One region of the Kitasatospora terrestris genome, then DNA from elsewhere that is predicted to be linked to it. Evidence: riboswitches for the same ligand, from Rfam matches in the RefSeq annotation. Region 1 holds a riboswitch; each other region holds the start of a gene.
What was found. Region 1 has a riboswitch for cyclic di-AMP ahead of ABEB06_RS08610 (transglycosylase family protein). Riboswitches for the same ligand answer to the same signal wherever they lie in the genome.
Positions count from the first base shown of each region.

Region 2: linked by a shared signal. The riboswitch ahead of ABEB06_RS21170 (M23 family metallopeptidase) and the one ahead of ABEB06_RS08610 (transglycosylase family protein) in region 1 are both predicted to bind cyclic di-AMP.
Region 3: linked by a shared signal. The riboswitch ahead of ABEB06_RS36425 (transglycosylase family protein) and the one ahead of ABEB06_RS08610 (transglycosylase family protein) in region 1 are both predicted to bind cyclic di-AMP.

Region 1 is NZ_BAABIS010000001.1:1,843,464-1,852,767, forward strand. Features, by position in the region: gene ABEB06_RS08580 (TetR/AcrR family transcriptional regulator) at 1-358, shown strand, start outside; gene ABEB06_RS08585 (helix-turn-helix domain-containing protein) at 380-1,246, opposite strand; gene ABEB06_RS08590 (ATP-binding protein) at 1,663-2,175, shown strand; gene ABEB06_RS08595 (DUF397 domain-containing protein) at 2,274-2,519, opposite strand; gene ABEB06_RS08600 (sirohydrochlorin chelatase) at 2,871-3,761, shown strand; gene ABEB06_RS08605 (hypothetical protein) at 3,838-5,970, opposite strand; cyclic di-AMP (ydaO/yuaA leader) riboswitch at 6,209-6,371, shown strand; gene ABEB06_RS08610 (transglycosylase family protein) at 6,379-7,602, shown strand; gene ABEB06_RS08615 (hypothetical protein) at 7,722-7,922, shown strand; gene ABEB06_RS08620 (LacI family DNA-binding transcriptional regulator) at 7,989-9,032, opposite strand; gene ABEB06_RS08625 (glycoside hydrolase family 13 protein) at 9,034-9,304, opposite strand, start outside.
Region 2 is NZ_BAABIS010000001.1:4,572,428-4,581,731, reverse strand. Features, by position in the region: gene ABEB06_RS21205 (helix-turn-helix domain-containing protein) at 1-299, opposite strand, end outside; gene ABEB06_RS21200 (aminopeptidase P family protein) at 367-1,863, shown strand; gene ABEB06_RS21195 (hypothetical protein) at 2,001-3,053, shown strand; gene ABEB06_RS21190 (hypothetical protein) at 3,026-3,772, opposite strand; gene ABEB06_RS21185 (sensor domain-containing protein) at 3,863-4,570, opposite strand; gene ABEB06_RS21180 (GNAT family N-acetyltransferase) at 4,680-5,258, opposite strand; gene ABEB06_RS21175 (hypothetical protein) at 5,318-6,196, shown strand; gene ABEB06_RS21170 (M23 family metallopeptidase) at 6,415-7,209, opposite strand; cyclic di-AMP (ydaO/yuaA leader) riboswitch at 7,220-7,353, opposite strand; gene ABEB06_RS21165 (alpha/beta fold hydrolase) at 7,621-8,439, shown strand; gene ABEB06_RS21160 (TetR-like C-terminal domain-containing protein) at 8,439-9,005, shown strand; gene ABEB06_RS21155 (hypothetical protein) at 9,074-9,253, shown strand.
Region 3 is NZ_BAABIS010000001.1:7,982,251-7,991,554, reverse strand. Features, by position in the region: gene ABEB06_RS36435 (class I SAM-dependent methyltransferase) at 108-725, shown strand; gene ABEB06_RS36430 (peptidylprolyl isomerase) at 802-1,467, shown strand; cyclic di-AMP (ydaO/yuaA leader) riboswitch at 1,750-1,906, shown strand; gene ABEB06_RS36425 (transglycosylase family protein) at 1,910-3,076, shown strand; gene ABEB06_RS36420 (AurF N-oxygenase family protein) at 3,095-3,988, opposite strand; gene ABEB06_RS36415 (pseudouridine synthase) at 4,076-5,005, opposite strand; gene ABEB06_RS36410 (SpoIIE family protein phosphatase) at 5,159-8,896, shown strand; gene ABEB06_RS36405 (hypothetical protein) at 9,145-9,304, shown strand, end outside.

The DNA.
Region 1 (9,304 bases):
GGCGCTGGAGCACCCCCGGGTGATGCGCTCCCACCTGGCACTGATCCTCGACCCGGACGTCGGCGCCTTCGTGCAGGATCCGGAGCAGCAGCAACTGGGGTGCATCCTGCGGGAGTTGCTGCGGGAGTGGGGTGCGGCGGACCCGGTCGCCGAGCACGCGGTGCTGCGCAGCGCGCTGATGGGCGGGTGCATCGGCGTCCTGCTGCCGGGCGCCTCGACGCCGCTGGCGCCGATCCGGGCGGACCTGTTCGCCCGCTACGGGCTGGACTGGACGATGGGCGTGCCGCCGCAGCCGGAGGCGCCGGAGCGGCCGCGGCCGCTCCGGTGCGACGCCGAGGAGCTGCGGCGCGCCAGGTAGGCCGCGCCGGGCGGGTGCCGCTCAGCGCTCCTTGAGGATGCCGGCGAGCAGGTCGGTGGTCTGCTGCGGGGTGAGGCTGTCGACGCAGAGCCGCTCCATCACCTGCACGTACTCGTCGACGTCGTCGCGCTTGTCGAGGTAGAGCGCGCTGGTCAGCTGCTCCAGGTAGACCACGTCCGCCAGGTCCTGCTCGGGGAAGCGCAGGATGGAGAAGGCCCCGCTCTCGCCGGCGTGCGCGCCGAAGCGGAACGGCATCACCTGGACCACCACGTTGGGCTGCTCGGCCATGTCGAGCAGGTGCTGCACCTGGGCGCGCATCACCTCGGGCCCGCCGACCGGCCGGCGCAGCGCCGCCTCGTCGATGACGGCCCACAGGCGCGGGCCCTCGCCGTCGGTGAGCGCCTTCTGACGGCGCATCCGGAGGCTGACCCGGCGCTCCAGCTCCTCCTCGGCGAGCACCGGGCGGCTCTGGGCGAAGATCGCGCGGGCGTACGGCTCGCACTGCAGCAGGCCGGGGACGAACTGCACCTCGTAGGTGCGGATCAGCGCGGCGGCCTCCTCCAGGCCGATGTAGGTCTGGAACCACCCGGGCAGCACGTCGTTGAAGCTGTGCCACCAGCCGGACTTGTTGGCCTCGCGGACCAGGCCGAGCAGCGCCTCGCGCTCGTTGCCGTCGTGGACGCCGTAGAGGCTGAGCAGGTCGGCGACGTCGCGCTCCTTGAAGGAGACGCGGCCGAGCTCCATCCGGCTGATCTTCGACTCCGAGGCCCGGATCGCGTACCCGGCGTCCTCGCGGGTGATCGCGCAGCCCTCGCGCAGGCGGCGGAGCTGGGAGCCGAGCAGGATCCGGCGCACCATCGATCCACTGCCGGGCTGAACTGTGGTCATGCGGACCCAACCTCCACCTCGGACAACAGCTGCACAGTCTGCCATCAGTTGAGCGCGCTCGGTGCCGGTAGTGACGGAACGATCTACCGGTTCTGCATCACACCCCCCAGGATGCACGTGCATCCGGTCCATGCATATGCCAATCCCGCGACTGCACGTGAATCCACTCTTGCATCTGCAGTGAGCGCAGAGGACCATGGTGCACGTGCACTTGCACGCCCCTGGCAATCCCGCGGGCTCCGCGTCGACCCCACGCGCGTAACCGCACATGCTCCCGGCGGCGCCCCCGCGTCGCTGGGTTTACGTGTGCGCGCAGCAGGGTCGGGGAGGCGGTCGCGCGACCGAGCGAGTCGGAGGTGACCGGCATGACCCCGGTGGGTCCAGCCGTGTCCGCCCCCTTATGGGAGGAGCTCTTCATGAGCACCGGTACGGCCCTGGCGACCGACCCCCATGTGGTCAGCTGCACCCTCGCTCCCCGCTTCGAAGCCGTCAGAACCGCACGGGAGTTCGCCAGATCGACCCTCCAGGGGTGGGGCCTCGGCGAACTCTTCGACGACGTCTCGCTGGTCGCCTCCGAGCTGGTCACCAACGCGCTCCGGCACGCCCTCGGCGCCGTCGAGCCGGCCCGGCTCCCGGCCCAGCCCGGCCCGCACCAGGCGCCCGACGCGATGCTGCCGATACGCATCAGCCTGGTCCACCGCGCACCGCAGGTGGTGTGCGCGGTCAGTGACCCGAGCAGCACCGGCCCGGTCGCCCGCGAGGCCGACTTCGTCGCCGAGTCCGGCCGGGGCCTGCACCTGGTCGACTCCTTCAGCCGTTCCTGGGGCTGGCATCCGCTGGCCGGAGCGGGGAAGGTGGTGTGGGCGCTGTTCGAGGCCGCGCCCGCGACCTGTCCGGACAACCCGGTCCTGCACCGCCGCTCCGCCTGAGCGGGCCGCCCGGCCGGGGAGAGACCGGCGGAACGCTGAGGCCGTCGCAGGTGAACCCCCCGCGACGGCCCGGACAGTGACGGTGCGTCAGGCGCGTGTCAGCCGGAGGGCTGGACGAGGTGGTCGAACTCGCCGTCCTTCACCCCGAGCAGCATCGCCGCCATCTCGTCCCGGGTGTAGATCAGGGCGGGCCCGTCCGGGAAGCGCGAGTTGCGCATCGCCACCGCCCCGCCGGGGAGCGCGGCGAACTCCACGCAGTTGCCCTTCGAGTTGCTGTACAGGCTCTTCTGCCAGACCACGCCCTCGAGGTCCGCAGCCGCCATGCCGTTGTACGCCTCACGCATCGTTCTCTCCCCTAGAAGCCAGGCGAACACCTCACTTGACGTGATGATAGCTCGGATGCACGTGCATCAGCAGGGGAAAAAGCTCGTGCAAATGTACGTGCGAAGGTCCCCACCAACACTTCACACCCGGCAAGTTGACACGCCATAAGCGGACATATCCGGGCGAATCTCCGCCACGGGCATGACCGTCCGCACACGTGCGGCGGCGCGTTGTCGATCTTCACGCCACCCTGCGGGCCTCACCGACCGTCACGGCCCGTCGATGTGAGCCGTGTCACCTGGCGGACGGGAAATGTTTACGTACGGCATCCGACTGCAGCACCGGCCGGCCGATGTCCTACGATCTCCGGCATGAGCACCGCAGCCATTCCGGGCGCGCCACTGCCCGTCCGTCAGCCAGGCTCCCGTGCGCGGGGGCGCCACCGTCGTCCCGAGCGCCCCGAGATCCCGGCCGGCTCGCCGGCCCTGATCCTGGCCGTCCCGGCCGTGGCCGGGCCCGACGCCCGGTCCGTCGTGGACGAGCTGCTCTCCATCGTGCGCGGCGAGCAGCCGGGCATCGAGATCGCGGCCGGCTACCTCGGGGGCGAGGACGCCGACACCGTCGCCGGGCTGATCGCCCAGGCCGTCGGCGCCGGCATGCCGGCGCCCGTCCTGGTGCCGCTGCTCCCCGGCCCGCACGGGTTCCTGGAGGAGCTGCACCGGCTCGCCGCCGAGACCGGCGCCGTCGTCACCGACACCCTCGGCCCGCACCCGCTGCTCGCCGAGGCCGTCCACGTGCGGCTGTCCGAGGCCGGGCTGGCCCGCGCCGACCGCGCCCGGCTGTTCGCCATCACCACCGCCGCCGACGGCGTGGTGCTGACCACCGCCGGCGGGGAGGACGCCGCCGCGTCCGCCGGGATCACCGGCGTGCTGCTCGCCGCGCGGCTCGCCGTGCCGGTGGTCGCCGCCGCCCTGGACGTGCCCGGCTCCGTCGCCGCCGCCGTCGAGCACCTGAAGGCGACCGGCTCCGAGCGACCGGCGCTGGCGCCGCTGGTGATCGGCCCCGAGGCCGACCCGGAGCTGCTCGCGGCCGCCGCCGAGGAGACCGGCTGCCCGAGCGCGGCCCCGCTCGGCGCGTACCCGACGGTGGGCCAGCTGATCGCCTCCACCTACCTCGCCGTCCTGCCGGCCGCCCCGGTCGAGCAGGCGGAGCACGTGGAGCAGGGCGAGCCGGCGCACGCCGGGGAGCCCGCGGCGGAGTAGTCCGGGAATCCCGGAACGGACACGAGGAAGGGCCCCCGCGGGGGCCCTTCTTCACGTCGCGGAGCTGCCGGCGGGCTCACGGCTGCGTGCGGGTGGTCCTGCTCGCCGCGTCCGGGAGGGTGAGGGTCAGCGGCGCGACGGCCTGCTGGGCCGGCGGCGCGTCCGCGGGGGTGCTGGCCGCGTTCCACTGGGGGACGGCGGTCGGCCCGGTGCCCGGCTTGCTGAGCGCGACCGCCTGCCCCTGCCCCGCCTTGCGGAACAGGATCCGCTTGGGCGCGGGCGCCTCCGGGTCGAGCCAGACCTCGTTGCCGCCGAACTCGCAGTCGAGCACCGCGATGTCGTCCGGCTTCCCCTCCGGGTCGGCCCGGAAGGCCACGCCGGCCTTGCGGTAGCCGGTCATCCGGCACCGGCTGATCGTCACGGTCTCGCCCGCGAGCTGGTGCTTGGCGGTGGCGACCGCGTAGTCGGACTGCCCGGCGGCGTCGATCAGCAGGCCGTCGAAGCGCGTCCCCTTCTCCCGCCCCAGCGCGTGGACCGCCACTCCCCCGCCCGCGTTGCCGTACAGCACGCTCGACAGGTAGTCGAAGTCGTTGAGGTAGGCGCCGTGCTCGATGCCCCAGCCGCCGTTGTGGTAGGCCACGAACTGGGCGACGGTGTGGTGGTGCTGGGCGTTGAGCCAGACGAAGACGCCGTTCTCCAGGTTGTTGTGGGCCAGGCAGCGCTCGAAGGTCCACACCCCCTCGCTGGTCTCCGGCCACTCGTACCCGGAGGCGCCGGTGGCGCCCTGCACGCCGACCGCGACGCAGCCGCGCGCGCTGGAGCCGCTGCCGGCGCCCAGGCTGAAGCCCGTCAGGCGGTAGGCGCGCGGGTTGGGTTCGAAGACGGTGCGGGAGGCGACGCAGGCGTCGTACGCGATGTCGTCGGACGGGCCCTGCGGGGTGCGGGTGTCCAGCGGGCCGTCCCACCAGTAGGCGTCCTCCCAGGTCTCGTGGCTGATGCACGATCGGAAGGTGATGCCGTGACTGGCGTGCGGCACGAAGGCGTGGTTGCCGGTGTCGCGGACCACCACGCCCTCGACCACGGTGCCCCGGGAGGAGTCGGCGAGCATGTGGAAGTGCAGCCCGTACCGGCCCAGCACCGGTTCGGTGACGGGCTGTCCGTTCCACTTGTCCTTGCCGGCGGCGCGCGGGCCGAGCCAGCGCAGCGCGGCGTGCCGGACGTCGGCGTGCCGGGAGCTGGTGATGTGGATGTGGGCGCGGCCCTCGGCGGTGCCCTCGACCCGGACGGTGCGGGTCAGGTTGAGCACCTCGGCGCCGAGGGTGAGCCCGGCACCGACGGCGACCCGCGGGTGGGCCCGGCGCAGCGGCGCGTCGAGGGTGACGGTGGCGCCGTCGACCGAGCGGACGGTGGCGTAGTCGTAGGCGGTGGAGAAGCCGTCGGTGTCGGGGGCGAGGGTCGGGGTGATCGCCAGCTCGTCGCCGGTCTGCCACCCTTCGGGGGCAGTTGAGAGTTTGATGGTGGTTTCGCCCGGTTTGAGCGCCGCGGCGGCGCGGACCCAGGCGGTCTTGGCGGCGCCGTCGAGCCGGAGGTAGCCGGTGCCGGTGACCCATAGGCCGGTGTCGCTGCCGACCAGGGCCGTTCCGCCGCCCTGGAAGCGCTTCTCGTCCACCTCGGGGAAGCGCAGGGTGTGGACCGCCGCCCCGGTCGGTGCGAGGGCCAGGGAGCCGCGCACCTCGACGTTGCCGGCGCTGGCCAGCGACAGGGTCCTGTCCCGGGCGAAGACCAGCGAGCCGGTGCGGTCGATCAGCAGCGAGCCGACGGCGGCGTCGGTGTCGAGCAGCACCCGGTCGGTGATCCGGACGGCCGTGGTGGGGCCGGGAACGGCGCCGCCCCAGCCGGCCGGGTCGGACCAGCGGCGGCCGGACTCGTCGACCGGCGGCGGAGGTTGGCTCGGGCCGGGCGGCGGGGCGCCGTGCGTGTGCTCCGCCGAGGGGACCGGGGAGGGCGTCGCGGGCAGCGGGGGCGCGGGTCTGCCGGTCTTCGCGTCGGCGAGGGACTGGCGGAACACCTCCCCGCCGGTCACGGCCGCGACCGTCCCGACGGCCAGCCAGGCGAGCAGCCTCCGGCGGGCGACCGGCCGCCGGTGGCGGGCCGGCCGGGGAGCAGGGTCCCCCGGATCCGGCGGCGGCGCATTCTCAGTGGGCGTCATCGGCTGCCCCTCCCGCGGGCTCCGCATCCGGCGCTGTCGCCTGAAGCATAGGCAGCTCCCTCCCACGGCACGGGTGTTGCGCGAAAGCGGTCGAATCCGACCGGCTCCGCCTGCGAAAACACCATGTGAGGTATATCACACTCATTTGCAGTTTCAACTTAACTCTGCCTAACGTGCTGCCCACGTTCGTGGTCACACGGACCCATCCCACCCGGAACGCCGAGTCCTGCCGCCGGGTCGGTCGGCAGCGCTCAACGCACCACGGCAGGGGCGGGGGAACCAGGTAAGTCGCCCGGGACGAGGTCAGGCCTCTCCCGGGCTTGGGGTGAAGCCGTGCTTGCACGGCCGGGCAACTCCAGCCCGAATCCGACAGCTCACCTCGCAGGCGTGGGAGAGGAACACGTCTTCATGCTGTCCGCAAACGCCAAGCGCGCCCGACGCGCCATCGCCACCACCGGCGTGGTGGGCCTCGGCCTCTCGATCCCGTGCCTGCTCTCCGGCACCGCCTCCGCCGCCTCCGTGTCCACCTGGGACAAGGTCGCGCAGTGCGAGTCGAGCGGCGACTGGTCCATCAACACCGGCAACGGCTTCTACGGCGGTCTCCAGTTCACCTCCAGCACCTGGGCTGCGTTCGGCGGCCACGCGTACGCGCCGCAGGCCAACCAGGCCACCAAGGCCCAGCAGATCACCGTCGCCGAGAAGGTGCTGGCCGAGCAGGGCCCCGGCGCCTGGCCGGTCTGCTCCGTCAAGGCGGGGCTCACCAAGGGCGGCGAGGCGCCGCAGGTCGACGCCGGCACCCCGAGCACCGGCTCCACCGTCCAGGCCGCCCCCAAGCAGCAGGCCCCGAAGCAGCAGGCGCCGCAGCAGGCCGCCCCGAAGCAGCAGGCCCCCAAGCAGGAGGCCCCCAAGCAGGAGGCCGCCCAGCCGCAGGCCGCCACCGAGACCTACACGGTCGCCGCCGGTGACTGGCTGTCGACCATCGCCGAGAGCCACCACGTCGACGGCGGCTGGCAGCGCCTGTACGAGCTCAACCGCTCGGTGCTCACCGAGGGCCCCGACATGATCTACCCGGGCCAGCGGCTCGCCCTGGGCAACGTCGCGGTGGCCACCCCGGCCAAGCCGGAGACCGCCACCAAGTCGTCCTCCTGGGACGGCTCGTGGAAGAGCGACTCGTGGAAGTCCGCCGGGACCTCCAAGAGCGCCGCCGCCTCCACCGCCGCGCCGGCGAAGACCACCGCCGCGAAGAGCACCACCGCGGCCGTGAAGGCCACCGGCTCCAAGGCCGCCGCGATCGACTTCGCTCTGTCCAAGCTGGGCCAGGCCTACATCTACGGCGGCGCCGGCAACGGCGGCTGGGACTGCTCCGGCCTGACCCAGGCCGCGTTCCGCCAGGCCGGCATCTCGCTGCCGCGGGTGGCCGCGGACCAGGCGGACTACGCCACCCGCGTCTCGCTGGACAACCTGCTCCCGGGCGACCTGCTGTTCTGGTCCAACAACGGCGGCAACTCGGGCGTCTACCACGTCGCCATCTACGTCGGCGACGGCAAGTACGTCGAGGCGGCCAACCCGCGCGCCGGCGTGCGCACCGAGACCGTCGCCAACTGGGCGCCGGACTTCGCCGGTCGCGTCTGACCGCAGGCGCGGTGAGCGCCGCCCGCTGCCCCCGGAGAGCCTGGTCGGCTCCGGGGGCAGCGGCCTATGCTCGGGCCGTCGGCCGTTCCGCCGAACCCCGCAGAGCGCTAGGAGCCGCCATGGCCAAGGTGACCGTGTCCCTCGACGCCGACCTCGCCATCGAGGTGATGCTGCTGGCCGGCACCAAGAGCCCGCAGGACGCCGTGGAGCTGGTCGTCCGCGACTTCCTGGCCACCCGGCGCCGGACCGAGGCGCGGACCGGCGACGCGGCCGACGAGAGCCGTCTGGCGGCCCCGCAGGCGCCCGTCCAGGAGGGCTGAGGCGGCCGGGAGACAACGTGAAGGGCCCCGGAGGGAGACCGTCCCTCCGGGGCCCTTCACGTACGCTCAGCGCGAGTTGGCGCCGGTGGAGCCGCGCATCACCAGCTCCGGCTGGAACATGAACTCCGAGCGCTGGCCCGGGCTCCCGCCGACCTCCTCGAGCAGGGCGTCGACGGCCGCGGTGGCCATCGCCTCGACCGGCTGGCGGATGGTGGTGAGCGGCGGCTCGGTGAACGCTATCAGCGGCGAGTCGTCGAACCCGACCACCGAGACGTCCTGCGGCACCGACAGCCCGCGCTGGCGGACCGCGCGGATCGCGCCGAGGGCCATCATGTCGCTGCCGCAGACGATCGCCGTGCAGCCCTTGTCGAGCAGCGCGTTGGCGGCCGCGTGGCCGCCCTCCACGCTGAACAGGGTGTGGTGCACCAGCGCCTCGGCCTCCTCCGGGGAGGCGCCGAGCAGCTGCCGCACGGCGGCGGTGAAGCCCTCGATCTTGCGCAGCACCGGGACGTACCGCTTCTGGCCGACCGCCAGGCCGATCTTCTCGTGCCCGAGTTCGACCAGGTGCTGGACGGCCATCGCCATCGCGGCCCGGTCGTCCGGCGAGATGAACGGCGCGGCGATCTTCTCGCTGAAGCCGTTGATCAGCACGAACGGGACCTGGCGGCCGGTGAGCTTGGCGTACCGGTCGTGGTCGGCGGTGGTGTCGGCGTGCAGGCCGGAGACGAAGACGATGCCCGCCACCCCGCGCTCGACCAGCATGTCGACCAGTTCGTCCTCGGTCGACCCGCCCGGGGTCTGGGTGCACAGCACCGGCGTGAAGCCGTGGCGGCTGAGCACCTGTTCGATCACCTGGGCGAGGGCGGGGAAGATCGGGTTGCTGAGCTCCGGGGTGATCAGGCCGATCAGACCCGCGCTGCGCTGTCGCAGCCGGGTCGGCCGCTCGTACCCGAGCACGTCGAGTGCGGCCAGCACGGTCTGCCGCGTGGTCGCGGACACACCCGCCTTGCCGTTGAGGACGCGGCTGACGGTGGCCTCACTGACCCCCGCCTGCGCCGCGATGTCGGAGAGTCGCGCCGTAGTCACGATCCCAGAGCCTATTGCAACCATGTCAGACCGCCCACCAAACGGTGCTGTCCGCCGGAAGAATCGCCTCACCGTCCACCGCGACGGCCTCGGTGGAGGACAGCAGGATACGGCCGGGGGCGGCGATCCGGACAGCCTCGCCCGTCGTGTTGACGGTGCACACGAACGAGCCCTCGGCGCTGTCCCGGCGGAAGGCCAGGGTGCCCTCCGGCGACTCCAGCCAGGTCACCTCGGTGCCGCCGCCGAGCGCCGGGTGGGCCCGGCGGACGGCCAGCGCGGAGCGGTAGAGCTCCAGG
Region 2 (9,304 bases), 2.7 Mb from region 1:
AGATGGCGCAGGTCGACGCCCTCCCCGGCGAGCACCTCGACCTCGGCGGCGCGGACCACCGTCAGACCGGCGGCCGGTCTGTGGTCGACCAGGTCGGAGATCGGCACGTCCAGCTCCCGGGCGAGGCTGAAGACGGTCTCGATGGTGGGGTTGCCGGTGCCGGACTCCAGCTGGGAGAGGGTGGCCTTGCCGATCCCGGAGCGGCGGGACAGCTCGGAGAGGGAGAGCCCCTTCCGGGTGCGCACCCGCTTCAGGTTGGCGGCCAGGACATCCCGGACCGATCCCTCGGAGCCGTTCACGGCGTCCCCTTTCCCTCGGATCGGCGTTCGGTATACCGTACGGATCGCGCCAGCAGACGGGTTCATTATGCCGATCGCTCCGAGCCCGCTCGATCCGCCGATCAGCATCAGTGATCAGAGTCAGGAGACGGTTGTGGACCAGGCCGAGAACAACAAGCCGCGCAAGAACGGGCTGACCCGGGGAGTGACCGAGGCGCTGGCCGCGAACATGCGGCAGGGCTGGGCGGACACCGAGCGGCACGACCTGGAGCCGATCCCGCAGGCCGCGCACACCGCCCGCCGCCGGGCCGCGCTCTCCGCCCGCTACCCCGGCGAGCTGCTGGTGGTCCCGTCCGGCACCCCCAAGGTCCGGGCCAACGACACCGACTACCCCTTCCGTCCGTCGTCCGAGTACGCCCACCTGACCGGCGACCAGTCGGAGCGCGCGGTGCTGGTGCTGGAGCCGACCGCCGACGGCCACCGCGAGGCCGCCTACCTGCAGCCCCGCTCGGACCGGGACAACGGCGAGTTCTGGCTCGACAACCACGGCGAGCTCTGGGACGGCCGGCGCAACAGCCTGACCGAGAACGAGCGGCTGCTCGGCCTGGAGTGCCGCGACCTCCGCACCCTGGACGAGGCACTGGCCGCCGCGACCGGGCCGGTGCGGGTGCTGCGCGGCCACGACGCCGGGGTCGAGGCCGCGCTGGCCGGCCGGACCGGCGCCGAGCGGGACGAGGAGTTCCGCGAGACCCTCGCCGAGCTGCGGCTGGTCAAGGACGAGTTCGAGATCGCCGAGCTGCGCTTCGCCTGCGAGGCCACCGCGCGCGGCTTCGAGGACGTGATGAAGGTCCTGGCGACCGCCGGGCCCACCTCGGAGCGGCTGATCGAGGGCACCTTCTTCGTCCGCGCCCGGGTCGAGGGCAACCACGTCGGCTACAGCACCATCGCCGCGGCCGGCCCGCACGCCACGATCATGCACTGGGTGCGCAACGACGGCCAGGCCCGGCCCGGCGAGCTGCTGCTGCTGGACGCCGGCGTGGAGACCCGCAACCTCTACACCGCGGACCTGACCCGGACCGTGCCGGTGAACGGCACCTTCTCCCCGCTGCAGCGCAAGATCTACGACGCGGTGTACGCCGCGCAGGAGGCCGGCATCGCCGCGGTCAAGCCGGGCGCCGCCTACCGCGACTTCCACCACGCGGCGCAGCGGGTGCTCGCCGAGCACCTGGTCGCCTGGGGCCTGCTGGGCGACCTGACGGCGGACGAGGCGTTCGCCCGGGGCCTGCACCGGCGGTGGACGCTGGCCGGCACCGGCCACATGCTCGGCCTGGACGTGCACGACTGCGCCGAGGCCCGCACCTCCACCTACGTGGACGGCACGCTGGAGGCCGGCATGGTGCTGACCGTCGAGCCCGGCCTGTACTTCCAGCAGGAGGACCTGACGGTACCGGAGGAGTACCGCGGCATCGGGGTGCGGATCGAGGACGACATCCTGGTCACCGAGAGCGGCAACGAGAACCTCTCGGCCGGCCTCCCCCGGCGGGCCGACGAGGTCGAGGCCTGGCTGGCCCGCCTGCGCGGCTGAGCCGGCCCCGCTGGCGCCGCGCCCGCCGCCGCCTGATGGTTGGTCAGGACGGCGCCGGGGAACCGCCCTGCCGACCGGATCGATAGGGTTTCGGCGGCTGACGGGCCGGGCCGGGCCGCGACGGGGAGGCGGGGACGATGGAGCTGGAGCGCGGCGGGGAGCCGGTGCCGGCGGTGAAGTTCGGTCTGGGCGCGGTGGTCGCCGCCGGGCTGGTGGGCATGGCGCTGTACGCGTCGGCGAGCGGGCACTGGGCGGCGGCGCTCGGCGGCGGGCTGATCGTCGCGGCGACGTTCACGGTCGGCGGCGGGCTGGTCGGCTTCCTCTTCGGGGTGCCCCGGCTGCTGACCAGCGGCGCGGCCGCGCACCCGGACGACCAGGGGGCCACCTCCACCGCCGGGTACGCCCCCAACACCAACCTGGAACAGGTCTCCGACTGGCTGACCAAGATCCTGCTCGGCGCCGGGCTCACCCAGATCGGCACCCTGCCGCACCGGCTGCGGGAGCTCGGCGAGTGGCTGTCCCCGGTGGTCGGCGGCGCGGCCGGCGACCGCGGCGGCGCCGCCGGGTTCGTCTCGGCGCTGGCCGTGTACTACACCGTGGTCGGCTTCGTGGCCGGCTGGCTGCTGACCCGGCTGCTGCTGGCCCGGGCGCTGACCGCCGCCGACCGGCAGACGCTCGCCGACTCGGTCGCCAAGACCGTGGTCGCGGCGCCCTCGCTGGGCTTCGGGCCGGAGCGCGTCCGCGAGCTCTTCGAGACCGGGGTGGAGGGGCTGCGGGTGCAGGCGCTCGCGCTGCTCCAGGGCGCGCCGGACGCGCGGAACGTCGACCTGATCACCCAGGCCATCGACCGGCACCTGTCGCCGTTCGAGCTGCTGCAGGCGCTGCTCGCCGCCAAGGCCGCCGCCGGGCTGCCGGACCTGGGCGAGGCCGACCGGGCCGCGCTGCGCTCGGCGGTCGCCTACAAGCTGCGCAACACCCGGACCGTCCCGCCGTACTCGCGCCGCCGGGCGGTGGCGGAGGACGTCCTCAAGCGGCTGCCGGAGACCGCGGCCGCGCCCGCTCTGATCCCCACCCAGGCGCAGGGCGAGGCCGAGGCCCTGATCCCCACCCAGGCGCAGGGCGGGGCCGAGGCTCTGGGCCGGATCCCGGCGCGGAACGGGGATCAGCCGGAGGCGGCGGCGAAGGACTGAGCCCGGGGCCTGCGGGCCTCCCGCGCCGGGGTGCGCAGGACCAGCAGGCGGTGCGGACGTGCCCCGGGCCGGGCCGCGGGCACCTCGCGCATCTCGGTGGCGATCCGGTGGCCGCCGAGGGCGGCGCGCAGGCCCGGCAGGTGGGGGCAGCGGCGGCCGGTGCCGTCGTGCAGCGGGTAGACCCGGACCTCGCCGCCGGGCCGGGTGACGCGCGCGAGTTCGAGCAGGGCGGCGAGCTGGGCCTGCGCGGAGAACACCTCGGGGTAGGCGAAGAGCAGGTAGGAGCTGAGGGTCAGCGCGAAGGTGCGGTCGGCGAACGGCAGGCGGGGCAGGGCGGCGGCGATGTAGCGCTCGGGGTGGGCGGCCCGGTCGGCGGTGAAGATCCGGCGGGCGCGGTCCCAGCTGCGCAGGTACTTCTCCGGGGAGCGCCGGTCGGCCGGCAGGTACCGCCCCGGGTCGGTGCGGGCGGCGGCCTCGGTGGCCCGCCGCCCGGCCCGGGCCAGCTCGGCGAGGACCGGGGGCGGCAGCGCGTACACCGGGTCGGCGGCGATCACCTCGCAGCCGAGCTGCCGGGCCTCGGCCGCCAGCCCGGCCGCGCCGCCCGGGCAGTCGAGCACCGGGCCGCCGACCGCACCCAGCCGACTGCGGGTCAGGCCGAAGAGCCGGCAGTACTCGTCGAGCGGACGGGAGGTGATCAGCGTCGGCGCCTGGTGGTCCATCACGCTCCTCGGGCGACTCGCGGGCGACCGCTTCATCGGACCACGGCCCGTCGGCCGCCGCACCCCGGACCGGGGCGGGGTGACCGCCGGTCAGCGGGCGCCGAGCAGGCCGCGTATCGCCAGGCGGCTGACGTTGGTGACGCCGCGGATGATCTGCGGGGTGAGCAGGACCAGCAGCACCCCGAGCAGGGAGACCCCGGCGATCTGCCACGGCTCGGTGACGTAGGCGTGGTGCTCGACGCCGGCGCGGTCCGTGTACTCGTAGAGCTGGTACCCGGGCCAGGGCGTGTAGCGGGCGAACACCCAGTGGTAGAGCGGGTAGAGCGCCAGCGACCAGCCGACCGTCAGGAAGACCACCGACAGCGTGAAGGAGAGGATCGCCCAGGGCAGCATCAGCACCTGGTAGAGCGCGGCGCGCCAGCCGGCGCCGTCGGCCAGCCGGGCGGTGACCGCACCCCAGAAGCCCTCGCGCTCGGGGCGGACGGCGGGCGGGGCGGTCACCTCGGTGTCGAGCATGGTGCGGGCCCGCTGCCGGTCCAGCGCGCCGAGGCCGCGGGCCAGGACCAGCAGCAGCGCCAGCACCGGCAGGCCCAGCGCCGTCACCACCAGGCCGAGGCCTGCGCCGAAGAGGGCCACGGTCACCACGAACCCGGCGATCGCCACCGGCAGGCCGGTGAGGGTGAAACCGAGCTCGCGGTAGGTGCTCGCGGCGAACGGGGCGCGCCAGAAGGCGGGCCGGTGCGGCCCGGCCGGGCGGGTGCGGAAGGTGTCGGCGCGGTGCAGCGTACTGGTCGTCATGTCGGGCCCCTCGGCGTCGTGACTGCTCACGGTGCAACGGTGCCCGAGCGGGGAGGGTCGGCGGAATGAAGCCTGCTGCCGACTTCGGGGTGGGGTTGTCCCCACCCCCTCAGGTGGTGCGGGCTGCCGCCCACTCCGGTTCGAGCAGGGAGTACTGGAGCGAGTCGCGCCAGCTCCCGCCGACCCGCAGCTCGTGCCGGATCCGGCCCTCCAGCCGGAAGCCGGCCCGCTCCACCACCCGCGCGGAGGCGGTGTTGTCCGGGTCGATGCGGGCGGCCAGCCGGTGCAGGCCGAGCGTCCGGAAGCCGAACCCGCAGAGCAGTTCGGTGATCTCGCCCGCGTACCCCCGGCCCCAGGTGTCCCGGCGCAGCGCGTACCCGACGAACGCGGCGGTGTCCCCGTCCCGGGTGAACGCCGCCTGCCCGATCGGCACCCCGCCCTCGCCGTCGTCCCCGGCGTCGGCGAGCGGCACCACCGCCAGGCGGTAGTAGGTGCGCGGCTCGCGCTCCGCCTCCTCCAGGTAGTGGCCGATCTGGTCGGCGCACTCCTCGACGCCGCGCGGCTCGAACGGCAGGTACCGGGCGGTCTGCGGGTCGCCGAAGACCGCGTGCAGCGCCTCGGCCTCCTCGGGCGTCTGCCGGTACTCGCGACAGATCAGGCGCGGTCCCGTCAGCCGGATGAGTTCCATGGGCCCCGACCCTACCGCCGCAGGTGAGCGGGGTCGGCGGAGCCGGTTACCGTACCTGGGTGACTGACGAGGACCTGCGGCTCAGCCCGCGCACCCGCACCGCCGAGCTGCTGGCCTGGGCCGGGGAGGAGGGCCGCCCGCCGGTGCCGGACGGGGCGCTGCGGACCGTGCTGACCCTGCTGGAGCTGGGCGGCGCCCGGCTGCACGACGGCTACCCCGAGCTGAACTCCGCCCAGCTGGAGCAACTGCTTTACGAGCGCCTGTACCTGTACGTGCAGCCGGTGGACGAGCCCGGGGCGTACGAGGCGTACGGCGAGGCCGTCCGGCTGCTGATCGACCGTCAGCGGGCGGCCCGCCGGCTGAACGCCAAGCGGTGGGAGCGGCTGCACGAGGAGGCGGAGTGGCAGGGCGAGGTGCTCTGCGGGCTGCTGCGCCGGGCCGACCTGGTCACCTGGCCGCGCCTGTACACCCTGCTGCTGCGGGCCGACGGGATCGACCCGGCGGACGGGGGCGCGGTGCGGGCTTGGCTGGACGGGTTCCGGGAGCTGCCGGAGGAGGAGCGGCTGGGGCGGTACGCGACCGCGCCCGGACTGGTGGCGGCCGAGGGCCAGGAGGAGTGGGACGCGGCGCGGCTGCTGCTGGTCGGCATGGCGACGGACGGCGCGCGGCGGCTGCTGGAGCAGGGGCTGATGCAGCGCAGCTACCGGAACCTGGCGGAGCTGACCGCGCGCGGGCTGCCGATGCCGGAGGAGCTGGCCGGGGACTTCGACGGGTTCGAGGCCGCGGTGGAGGCGGAGGCGCTGCGGCTGTACGGGGAGTGGACGAGCCCGGGGCTGGCGGCGCTGCTGGTGGCGGAGTACCCGGACCTGGCGCCGGAGCCGGGCCCCGGGGACATCGAGGCCTACCTCGCGGAGCGGGACGAGCCCGGCGAGGGCTGAGCCGGGAGCGGGCCGGACGGCACCGGACGGCGGCGGGTGGCCGCGCGGAGGGCGGAACCCGCGAGCGGTCCGGCGCCGTCCGGCCGGAGGGGCCCTGCGCACGGAGCGGACCGGGCCGGACAGAGCCTGCGCACGGAGCCGGTCAGGGCGGGCTCCGGGCCGGGTCCGACGGGCCGGGCGCGGGGAAGGGGCCGCGGCCCGGCTGCCGTCGGGAGCGGCTACGGGGTGAGGCCGTGCGATCCGAGCCAGGTGAGCGGGTCGATCGGGGCGGCGCCGTCGGGGCGGACCTCCAGGTGGAGGTGGGGACCGGTGACGCCGGTGACGTTGCCGGTGGCGCCGACGGTGCCGAGCACGGTGCCGGTGGTGACGGGGCCGGCCGGGGTGGTGATCCGGGCGAGGTGGCAGTACCAGAGCTCGGTGCCGTCGGGCAGGGTCTGGATCACCCGGTAGCCGTACGGGCCGGACCAGCCGGCGGAGGTGACGGTGCCGCCGGTGACGGCGGTGACCGGGGTGCCGGTGCGGGCGGCGAAGTCGAGGCCGGTGTGCAGGTGGGCCCAGTGCGCGCCGGCCTGGGCGAACTGCGCGGCGAGGCGGTAGCCGGTGACCGGCAGGGCGTGGTCGCCGAGGGGGACCGCGGCCTCCTGCGCGGCGCGCCTGGCCTCGGCCTCCTGGGCGGCGGCGATCCGGGCGGACTCGTCGGCGGCGGTGCGCCGGCCGTCGGCCTGCTGCTGGATGCGGGCGGCGAGGGCGAGTCCGGGGTCGGCGGACAGGACGGTCCCGGAGGCCTCGTCGGGGGCGGTGACGGAGGGGGCGGCGGGTGCGTCCGCGGCGTGGCCGGCCGGGGCGGCGGCGAAGCCGGTGGCGCCGAGCGCGGCGGTCATCGCGGTGACGCCGAGCAGCGGGCCGGTGCCGCGGGACTGCCGGGGCAGCCGGTGCCGGGTGTCGTGCCCGGTCGGGTGGTCGAGCAGGCTGGTGGCTGCGCCGGAGCTGTCAGCGGTCTGGGTGGACGCCACGGGGGCGCACTCCTTCCTTCCCTCTCGCCGACCGGGTTAGCTGACGGGTTCGGAGGTGGAAGGTCTCCTACGGCCGGTGGCCCGGGGGCCTGGCCGATTCACCCCAGGGAACGTGGTTCCCCGGCTCCTGGGCGCGCCCGCGAGGGGGCGGCCCGGTGGATTAGGCGACCGCGCGCGGTGCCGTGTGGGTACGGCGTTGCCGACCGCGCTGCGTTATCAAACGTTAATCCTATGGACCCCCTGTTTCCAAGCGTCTCGGGAGAGGCAGTGATGCCCTCCTGACGACCTGTGGGCGATTTGTGATGATTCGACGGGCCCGACGGAGGGGTTGACGGCTAAGGCTATTAGCCTTAGCTTTATGGCTAACAGCAATCGGCACCGCCGACGCACGCAGCCCGCAGGAGGCCCGCGATGAGCTCCACGACCACCCCCACCCGCTTCTTCGACGTCCCCGGCGGCCGGATCGCGTTCGACGACACCCCGGGCGAGGGACTGCCGGTCGTCCTGCTCCCGGGCATGCTCGACCAGCGGGCCGCCTACCGGCACCTGGTCCCGCTGCTCACCGCGGCCGGCCACCGGGTGATCACCATGGACCTGCGCGGCATGGGCGAGTCCTCGGCCGAGTTCGTCGACTACTCCCCGGCCGCGATCGCCGCCGACCTGCTCGCCCTGCTCGACCACCTGGGCATCGAGCGGGCCGTGCTGGCCGGCAGCTCGTACACCGGCGCGACCGTGGTGAAGGCGGCCGGGCTGGCGCCGGAGCGGGCGGCCGGCGTGGTGCTGATCGACGCGTTCATCGAGAACCTGCCGCTGAACGCCTTCCAGAAGGCGTTGTTCGGCGTGGTCGGCCCGGTGGTCAAGGCGTTCCCCGGGGTGTGGGGCACGCTGCAGAAGTTCTACTTCCCGACCGAGCGCCCGGCCGACTTCGACGCGTACCGGGCGGGCCTGTCGGCGATGCTGCGCGAGCCGCACCGCAAGGTCGCGCTGGCCGGTTACCTCTCCGGCGACTCGGCGCCGGTCGGCTGGTCGGCGGCGGTCCGGTGCCCGGCGCTGGTGCTGATGGGCACCGAGGACCCCGACTTCCCGGACCCGGAGCTGGTGGCCGACCGCCAGGCGGCGGCGCTGAACGGCCGCAAGGTGATGATCGAGGGCGGCGGCCACTACCCGATGGCCGGCCACCCGCAGGCCGTCGCCGCCGCGCTGCTCCCGTTCCTGGCGGAGGTCGCCTGATGCCCCGGGTCGGACTCACCCCCGCCGCCGTGGTCGACCGGGCGCTGGAGCTGGTCGACGAGCACGGTGTCCAGGAGCTCACGCTGGCCGCCGTGGCCGGCCGGGCCGGCGTGGCCACGCCCTCGCTGTACAAGCACGTCCCCGGCGGCCTGGCCGAGCTGCGCCGGCTGGTCGCCGTCCGGGTCACCGGCGAGCTGGCCGACCGGCTGGCGGACGCGGCGCTCGGCCGCTCCGGCGACGCGGCGGTGGCCGCGCTGATGGCGGCGTACGCGGCCTACGCCACCGAGCACCCGCGGCGGTACGCGGCGGTGCCGCAGGCGCCGCAGGAGGACGACCCGGAGCAGCTGGCGGCCGCCACCCGGCTGGTGGAGGTGGTGCTGCGGGTGCTGGCCGGCTACGGGCTGGACGGCGCGGAGGCGATCCACGCGACCCGGACGGTGCGGGCGATGGCACACGGGTTCGCCTCGCTCGCCACCGGCGGCGCGTTCCGACTGGCCGAGGACCGGGCGGTGACGCTGGACCGGATGACCCGGGTGCTCACCGAGGGCCTGCGCTCCTGGCCGTGAGCCGCGGGGCCCGGAGGCCGTGACCGATGCGCCGGACGGGCGTTGGGCAGGGCATGAAGAAGCGCTCGATGCTCGCCTTTGCCTCGCTCGCCGTCGGTGTGGTGGCCTCCCTGACCGCCCCCAGCGCGCACGCCGTCCCGCAGGTGCCCGCGGGCCCGCTGACCGACGCGATCACCGCCCCCGACCTGCCGCTCGGCCTCGACCGGGTCGAGACCGTCACCCCGGAGCTGCCCGACCTCCAGGCCTGAGGCCCGCGTACCGGCGCGCGCCTCCGGCAGGGGCGCGCGCCGGTACGTCTT
Region 3 (9,304 bases), 6.1 Mb from region 1:
GGTGCTCGGCGGCGGGCCCGGCCCGGCCGGGTCCGCCGGCTCCGCGCCGCCGGCTCCCCCGCCGGATAGGCTCGACCTCCCGACGAGCACCGCACCGGAGGCACGCCTTGGACAGCAGCGCCTGGGACACCCGCTACCGCAGCTCGGAGCTGGTCTGGGGCACCGAGCCCAACCGCTGGGTCGCCGCGGAGACCGCCGACCTGCCGCCCGGGCGGGCGCTCGACCTGGCGGCCGGCGAGGGCCGCAACAGCCTGTGGCTGGCGGCCCGGGGCTGGCGGGTGACCGCGGTGGACTTCTCCCCCGTCGCGCTGGGCCGCGCCCGCGCGCTCGCCGCCGCGCTGCCCGCGGAGGCGGGCGCCCGGGTGGAGCTGGTCGAGGCGGACGTGCTGCGGTACGAGCCGGAGGCGGCCGGGTACGACCTGGTGCTGATCGCATACCTGCAGTTGCCCGCCGGGCAGTTCGCGTCCGTGCTGGTGCGCGCGGCGGGGGCGGTCGCACCGGGCGGCACGCTGCTGGTGGTGGGTCACGACTCGACCAACCTCGCCGGGGGCGTGGGCGGGCCGCAGGACCCGGCGGTGCTGTACCGCCTGCCGGAGATCCTCGCCACCCTCGCCGGCAGCGGCCTGACGGCCGTTCGGGCGGAGCGGGTCCGCCGCCCTGCGACCCGTCCTGACGGGACGCCGGGTGAGGCGATCGACACCCTGGTGCGCCTGCGTCGCGGGTGAATCCGGCACGCTTGGCGGCCGACCGGACGGGGCATGCATGACGGGTCCACGCCAACTCCACCCGGAAGGTCGATCCGTGAACCGCAAGTCCTTGGCCCTGCTCACCGCCGCGGCCACCCTGCCGCTCGCTCTGTCCGGCACCGCCGCCGCCCAGCCCTCCGGGGCGGGCCCCGCGGCGTCCGCCGCCTGCAGCTACACCCCGGCGGTCCCGGCCGACAACTTCAAGGGCATCCCGGTGTTCGACGCGAAGCGGGCGGCGAAGCCGTACAGCGCGACGCTGCGCACCTCCCAGGGCGCGATCACGTTCAAGGCGCTGACCGACAAGGCGCCGTGCACCACGTTCTCGTTCCGGTTCCTGGCCGAGCACGACTACTTCGACCGCAGCCACTGCCACCGGCTCACCACCCAGCGCATCTTCGTGCTGCAGTGCGGCGACCCGACCGGCACCGGCAGCGGCGGGCCCGGCTACTCCTTCCCGGACGAGAACCTGGAGGGCGCCACCTATCCGGCCGGGACGGTGGCGATGGCCAACGCCGGCCCGAACACCAACGGCAGCCAGTTCTTCTTCGTCTGGAAGGACACCAAGCTCTCCCCCGCCTACACGCCGTTCGGTCGGGTGACGGCGGGGCTCGACGTCCTGCAGAGGATCGCGGCGGGCGGCGAGGACGACCAGAACAACCCGGGCGACGGCTTCCCCACCCTGCCGGTGAACATCCGTCACGTCGCCATCACCAAGCGCTGACCGGACCGACACATACCTCCGGCCGCCGACCTGGCGTCAGCGGCCGGACCGTACCGTGGTTCGAGCTTCGCGCAAGCGAGTTTCGAACGGCCGCGCGGGGCGGCGGTGTGCGGACGGGGCTTGTGGGGAGGCTGTGGTTTGTGGGCGACGAAGGCGGACGGCCCGTGACGGGGCCGTGATCCGGGCGGTATGAGCTTGTGATTGGCTGCCCGGGTTGAATAGTCTCCGTGCAGCCCGCACACGCGGGCCCCGTGCGCGGAAACGCCGAGCCCTGTCCGCCGCGCTCCCGGGATGCCGAACACACCACCTGGGGCAGGGGTGGGGGAACCAGGTCAGTCGCCGTCCCCGACGGCTCGGGGTGAAGCCGCCTCCCGGCGGCCGGGCCACCTCCCGGTCCGAACCCGACAGCTCACCTCGCAGGCGTGCGGAGAGGGACGTCCTCATGCTCTTCACGGGCCCGGGTCGGCACCGCCGCCCCACCCAGGCGGAGAAGGCCATCGCTGTCGCGAGTATCGCGGGCGTGGGCCTGGCACTGCCCCTGCTGGCCGCCACCGGGGCGCAGGCCGCGCCGACGCCGGTCTGGGACAAGGTCGCGGGCTGCGAGACCGGCGGCAACTGGAGCGCGGACTCCGGCGACGGCTACCACGGCGGCCTGCGCTTCACGGACTCCACCTGGGCGGCGTACGGCGGCACCGAGTTCGCGCCGAGCGCGGACAAGGCGACCCGCAGCCAGCAGATCGCGGTGGCCGAGCGGGTGCTCGCCGCCGAGGGCGAGGGCGGCTGGGGCACCTGCGCCCAGCAGGCGGGCCTGTCCCGGGACGGCGTGACCGGCGTGGTGGACGTCAACGACTCGGCGGACGAGACCGGCTCGCTGCGCGGCAGCCGGGGCGTCGACATGGTGAACGCGGCCCAGGACGGCTCGCTGCCCGCCGCGCACACCACCCCGGTCTTCTCCGGCCTCCCGGGCTGGGACCCGGTGTACAGCGTGTACTGGTACGAGCAGGACGGCGGCTGGTTCTGGACCAGCCACCGCTCGGTGTACGAGCACCACGTCAGCTCGGCCGCCGCGAAGGCGGCGAAGGCCGCGCAGGACGCCCGGGACGCGCAGGGCATCACGGCGCCCGCCACCACCGCGCCGGTCGCCCCGGCGACTCCGGCGACTCCCGTGGTCCCGGTCGACCCGACGGTTCCCACCGCGCCGGTCACCACGACGCCGACCCTGCCGACCGACCCGACCGGGACCCCGACCGTCCCGCCGGTCACCGTCGACCCGACCGCTCCGATCACCGGCGCCCCGACGCTGCCGGTGGCGCCGCCGGTCGACCCGACGGCGCCGGCGACCGGTCCGACCACCCCGACGGTCCCGGGCGCCGACGCCACCGCTCCGGCCGCGCCCACCGCGCAGCCGAGCTCTCCCGCCACCGAGACGGCCCCGCCGGCCGCCGCCCCGCAGGCGTACACGGTGGCGGCGGGCGACACGCTGGCGTCCATCGCCCGCAACAACGGCCTGCAGGGCGGTTGGAAGGGGCTCTACGAGTCCAACAAGCAGGTCGTGGGTGACAACCCGGACCTGCTCAAGCCGGGCCTGGTGCTCGAGCTGGACAAGTAGGGGCCGCCGGGCCGCCGGTCAGTGGATGACGCCGGCGGCCCGCAGCAGCCAGCGGTTGGTGCGGCCGACCAGCCCGGCCCTGTCGAGGACGCCGATCACCTTGGCGGCCATCTCCACCTTGGTGGCCCGCCAGTGCGGGTTGGCCTTGGCGACGGCGCTGCCGACCTCGGGGGCGATGCCGACGGCGCGGTACAGGCGCGGGTGGATCAGGCTGACGGTGGCGAAGTAGACGATCAGACCGATGAACAGCTGCTCGTAGCGGCGCCGGACCGGACCGAGCCGGCGCCGCACCAGCTCCTCGCGCGCGTAGCTGATGTGCCGCGACTCCTCGATGACGTGGATCCGGGACACCTGCCGGGTGAGCGGCTGGAGCGTCTCGTCGGCCATCAGTTCGCGCTGGAAGGCGTCCAGGATCTCCTCGACGTACATGGTGCCGCCGAAGGTCTGGCTGTGCGTGGAGATCGCCTTGAAGAGCCGTCCGAGGTTGTGCGCCACCGGGCGCACGCCGTACGCGGGGACGCCCATCCAGCTGATCATCCTGGCGAACATCACCGAGTGCCGGCACTCGTCGCCGATCTCGGTCAGCGCGTACTGCACGTGCGCGGAGGTCGGGTCCTGGTCGAAGGAGTGCCGCAGCAGCATCTGCATCAGGATCTCCTCGAACCAGATGCCGACGCTGGCGATCGAGGCGGTCTCGTGCTTGCTGAGCTCGATCCGCCGCTCCTCGTCCAGTTCCTCCCACAGCGGGGTGCCGTAGAGCGAGAGGCGGTGGGGCGGGCAGTAGTAGCGGCCGGGCTCGGGGGCGGAGTCCCAGTCGACGTCCTTGAGCGGGTCGAAGGAGAGCTTGGCGGACGAGGCGAGCAGGCGTTCGGCGGTCCGCTCGCGGTCGCGCAGGCGGGTCGTCTCGGGCATGGGGATCTCCTTCGCGGCGCGTACGTGTCCCGTGCCGCGACGGTAGAAGTTATTAGACCCACCGTCAATACACCGCGCAGAACCCGTCTACCCGGGCCACCCCGCCAGCGCGCGGCGGCTGCGGAAGCGGTGCTCCTCCCCGCTCACCGGATCAGTGAACTCCAGCGACCTGGCCAGCAGTTGCAGCGGCGCCCCGAAGTCCTCCGGCTCGGACGCGGGCCGCACCACGGGGTAGATCGGGTCGTGCAGGATCGGCACGCCCAGGCGGTTGAGGTGCACCCGCAGCTGGTGGGTGCGGCCGGTGTGCGGCAGCAGCCGGTAGAGCGCCAGGCCCGCGCGGTGGCCGACCAGCTCCACCCGGGTCTCCGCGTTCGGCTCGCCGGGCACCTCGTACGCCGCCATCTCGCCGCGCACCTTCACGATCCGGCTGCGCACCACCGCCGGCAGCTCCAGCGCGGGATCGTGGCGGGCCACCGCCCGGTACTCCTTGCGGGCCAGCCGGCGCTCGAACAGGCCCTGGTAGGCGCCCCGGTGGCGCGGATCGGCGACGAACAGCACCACGCCCGCGGTCAGCCGGTCCAGCCGGTGGGCGGGGCTGAGCGCGGGCAGGTCGAGGTCGCGGCGCAGCCGGGCGAGCGCGGTGTCGGTGACGTGCGAGCCGCGCGGGGTGGTGGCGAGGAAGTGCGGCTTGTCCGCGACCACGATCCGCTCGTCGCGGTACAGCACCTCCACCTCGAAGGGCACCGGCTCCTCGTACGGGGTCTCCTCGCGGTGGAACCACAGGTACCCGCCGGGGGTGAACGGGGTGTCGGCGTCGATCGGGCCGTGGGCGGCGACGAACTCGCCGCGGGCCAGCATCCCGGCCACCCGGTCCGGTCCGACGGCGCGGCCGTACCGCTCGCGCAGGTAGTCGGCGGCCGTCGGCCACGGGCCCTCCTGCGGCAGCTTGACCCGGACCGGGTCGATGCCGTCCCGCTGCGGCAGCGGGCTCGCCGGCACCCCTGACCTGCGCCCCACAGTCCACCACTCCCGCCGCTCGACCCGTCCGCCCACCCTACCCACCGCGCGGCGCCGCCCGGTGGCCGGAACGCCTTCGGCTCCGTACGGGACAGCGGCGGGCCGCCATGGGAACATGGCAGGGCGGAGCGCCCAGTGAGCGGCAGGTGGCCGATGGACACCGACAAACAGGGCAGGATCCCCCAGACCCGCCGGAACCCGGCCCTCGCCGGAGCCGACGAGCAGGCCTTCGACGGCCTGCTGACCATCCCGATCGCCACGGCGCTGATCGCCGAGGACGGCCTGATCCTGCACTGGAGCCCGGACGCGGAGGCCCTGCTCGGCTACCGCGCGGACGAGGCGGTCGGCTCGCCGGCCGCACAGCTGCTGGTCACCGCCGAGCAGCGGCCGGAGGTGCTGGCGCTGTTCCGGGACATCCTGCAGGGCCGGGCGTGGTCCGGTGTCTTCCCGGTGCGCCACCGCAGCGGGCACCACGTGAACCTGGAGTTCCGCACCCACCCCATCGCCGGGCCGAACGGCCGGCCCCTGGTGCTGGCGGTCGCCTCGGACGTGACGGCGCTGCGCCGGCTGCAGGCCGACCTGGCGGTGCTGGACGGATTCTTCACCCAGTCCCCGGTGGGCATGGCGGTGTACGACGCGCAGCTGCGCTTCGTCCGGCTGAACGAGGCGCTGGCGAAGATCAACGGCCTGCCGGTCGACGCGCACCTGCGCCGCCGGGTGACCGAGGTGCTGCCGGGCATCAACGGCCGGGAGATCGAGGCGGTGATGCGCCGGGTCCTGGAGGAGGGCGAGGCGGTGGTGGACACCCGCTCGCACGGTCGCACCCCGGGCGACCCGACCCACGACCACGCCTGGTCGGCCTCCTACTTCCGGCTGCAGCAGGCGGACGGGCGGGTGCTGGGCGTCTCCTCGACCATCGTGGACATCACCGAGCGCTTCCAGGCCGAGACGGTGGCCGCCCGCGCCCAGCGGCGGCTGACCCTGCTGGCGGAGGCCACCGCGACGGTCGGCACCACGCTGGACGTCCGGCAGACCGCGCACGAGCTGGCGGACGCCGTCGTGCCGGACCTCGCCGACAGCGCCGGGGTGTTCGCGCTGGAGCACCTGATCAGCGGCGGCGAGGAGCAGCCGGCCGACGAGGTGCCGGGCGACGGCGGGCAGCTGCCGCACCGGCTGCGGCGGATCGCGCTGACCACGGTGGACCCGGACCTTCCGACCCGGCACCTGCCGACCGAGGCGGTGCTGCTGGTGCCCCGCGAGTCGGCGTACGGCCGGGCGCTGGAGCTGGGACGCACGGTCAGCGCCCCGACGTGGGAGCTGCCGCTGCTGGCGGAGGCCGTGCCGGAGCACGCGCTCAGCGCGTACCTGGGCGACCGGCCGCGCCGGGTGGTGGTCACGCCGCTGGTGGCCCGCGGCTCGGTGCTCGGCATGCTGGTGTACTCGCGGCGGGCGGACCGCGAGGAGCTGACCGAGGACGACGTCACGCTGGGCGACGAGCTGGCCACCCGGGCGGCGACCGCGATCGACAACGCCCGGCTGTACACCCGGGCCCGGGACGCCGCCGAGCAGCGGCGGCGGGCGCTGGAGACCGCGCAGACCGCGCAGGAGCGCCTGGCGCTGCTCAACGAGGCCTCCACCCGGATCGGCACCACGCTCGACCTGGCGACCACGGCCCGGGAGCTGGCCGAGACCGCCACCCCGCGGCTCGCCGACACGGTGATCGTGGAGGTGCTGGACGCGCTGGTGCGCGGTGATCCCTCGCCCACCCCGGGGCAGGCGGACCGCTCGGCGGTGCTGCGCCGGCTGGCGTTCCACACCGTGCCGGGCAGCGGGATGGTGCCGGTCGCGCCGGAGGGCACCGTGCACCGCTTCCACCCGAGCACCCCGTACGCATGGGCGCTGGCGCACCGGCGGCCGGTGCTGCTGCCGCACACCGACGAGCGGGCGATGAGCTGGTTCGCCGACGACCTGGAGCGGGCCCGGGCGGTCCGCGAGCAGGGCGTGCGCTCGCTGATGGTGATCCCGCTGATCGCCCGGGGCGCGGCGATCGGCACCGCGACCTTCTACCGCTCGATCACCGAGCAGCCCTACGACCACGCCGACATGGCTCTGGCCGCGGAGCTGGCGGCGCGGGCCGCGGTGTCGATCGACAACGCGATCCTGTACACCCGCGAGCGGGACGCCGCCGAGCAGCGCCGCCGGGCGCTGGACGCGGCGGGGGCCGCGCAGGAGCGCCTGGCGCTGCTCAACGAGGCCTCCACCCGGATCGGCACCACGCTCGACCTGCCGCGCACGGCGATGGAGCTGGTCGAGGTGGTGATCCCGCGGTTCGCCGACTTCGTGACGGTCGACCTGCTGGAGTCGGTGATGGAGGGCGAGGTGCCGGACCCGGTGCCGCCGTCCGGCTCGGTGCTGCTGCGGGCGGTCGCGGTCGGCGAGATCGACGACGCCGGGACGATGACCTCGGCCTCCGACCCGGTGGGCGGGGCCTCGCGGTCGGCGCAGCTGTACGCGCAGAGCCTGCGCACCGGGCGGTCGATCCTGGTGCCGCACGTGGACGAGCCGGCACTGCGGCGGATCGTCGCGCACCCGGACCGGATCGAGCCGAGCCTGGAGGCGGGCGTCCACTCGTACCTGATGGTGCCGCTGCTGGCGCGCGGGACGGTGCTCGGCGGCGCGGAGTTCATCCGGACCCGCAACCAGGAGCCGTTCACCCCGGCGGACGTGGCGCTGGCGGAGGAGCTGGCGGCGCGGGCCGCGGTCTGCATCGACAACGCCCGGCTGTACCGGAGCGAGCGGGACACCGCGCTGACCCTGCAGCGCAGCCTGCTGCCGCAGGACGTGCACCGCACGCCGGGTCTGGAGATCGCCTACCGGTACCTGCCGTCGAGCGTGATCAGCGAGGTGGGCGGCGACTGGTTCGACGTGGTGCCGCTGACCGGCGGGCGGGTGGCGCTGATCGTCGGCGACGTGATGGGGCACGGCATCCGGGCGGCCGCGACCATGGGCCAACTGCGGACCGTGGCAAGGACCCTGGTCACCCTGGACATGGACCCGGCGCGGGTGCTGCGGCGCCTGGACGAGGCGACCGCGGCGCTCGGCGAGGGCCAGTTCGCCACCTGCGTGTGCGTGGTCTTCGACCCGGTGGACCGGATCTGCACGCTCTCCACCGCGGGCCACCTGCCGCCGGTGGTCTCCGAACGGGACGGCACCGCCCGGCTGCTGGACCCGCCGCCGGGCGCGCCGCTGGGGGTCGGCGGGGTGCCGTTCCAGGCGATGCGCTTCACCCTGCCGGACGACGGCCTGCTGGTGATGTACACCGACGGCCTGGTGGAGCGCCGCGGCCACGACCTGGACGAGGGGCTGGACCTGCTGCGCCGCACGGTCGCCCTCCGGCAGCCGACCCTGGAGCGGGGCTGCGACGCGGTGCTGGCCGCGCTCAACGCCAACGCCGGGCAGGACGACGTCGCGGTGATCATGGCCCACGCGGGGCCGATCGGCGGCGACCAGCTGGCCACCCTGACCCTGGAGGGCGACCGGGCGATGGTCCGGCACGCCCGCCGCTTCACCCGCGACACCCTGCACGGCTGGGGGCTGGGCTCGCTGGGCGACCTGGCCGAGCTGCTCACCAGCGAGCTGATCACCAACGCCCTGGTGCACGCCGGGGCCCCGGTCCAGATCCGGCTGTTCCGCAACCAGCTGCTCACCGTCGAGGTGTCCGACGTGGACAGCCGCGAGCCCCGGCTGCGCGCCGCCCGCGCGGAGGACGAGGGCGGCCGGGGCATGCACCTGGTCAACGAGCTCGCCCACCGCTGGGGCAGCCGGGCCACCCGCGACGGCAAGGTGGTCTGGTTCGAACTGGAGCTCCCGATCGGCACCCCGCCCCACTGAGCGGGCCGGACGCCCCGGCGGCGGATCCACCGGAAGCAGGACCCTGCCAGGCCGCCGCTGACCGCCAGGCCCTCCACCTGCCGCACTTCAGGCACTTCGGGTGACCATCCATGAGGAGGAGCGCCGTACTGGGCCATTGGCGCTGATCGTGTCCACCGTGAGGGTGACCGACACCGCGTCGGTTCGTGGGCGAGGCACGGGTCCGCTGGATCATCGGTGGCGTCCGTCACCAACCACGGAGGACTCCGATGCGTTTCAGCATTGCCAAGGTCACCACGCTCACCGCCGCCGCCGGCCTGGCCCTGTTCGGTGCCGCCGGCTCGGCCGCCGCCTACGGCCACCACCACCCGCACGCGAACCACCACAAGCACTGCCCGCCGGCCTCGGCGACCATCGTCACCGGCGGCG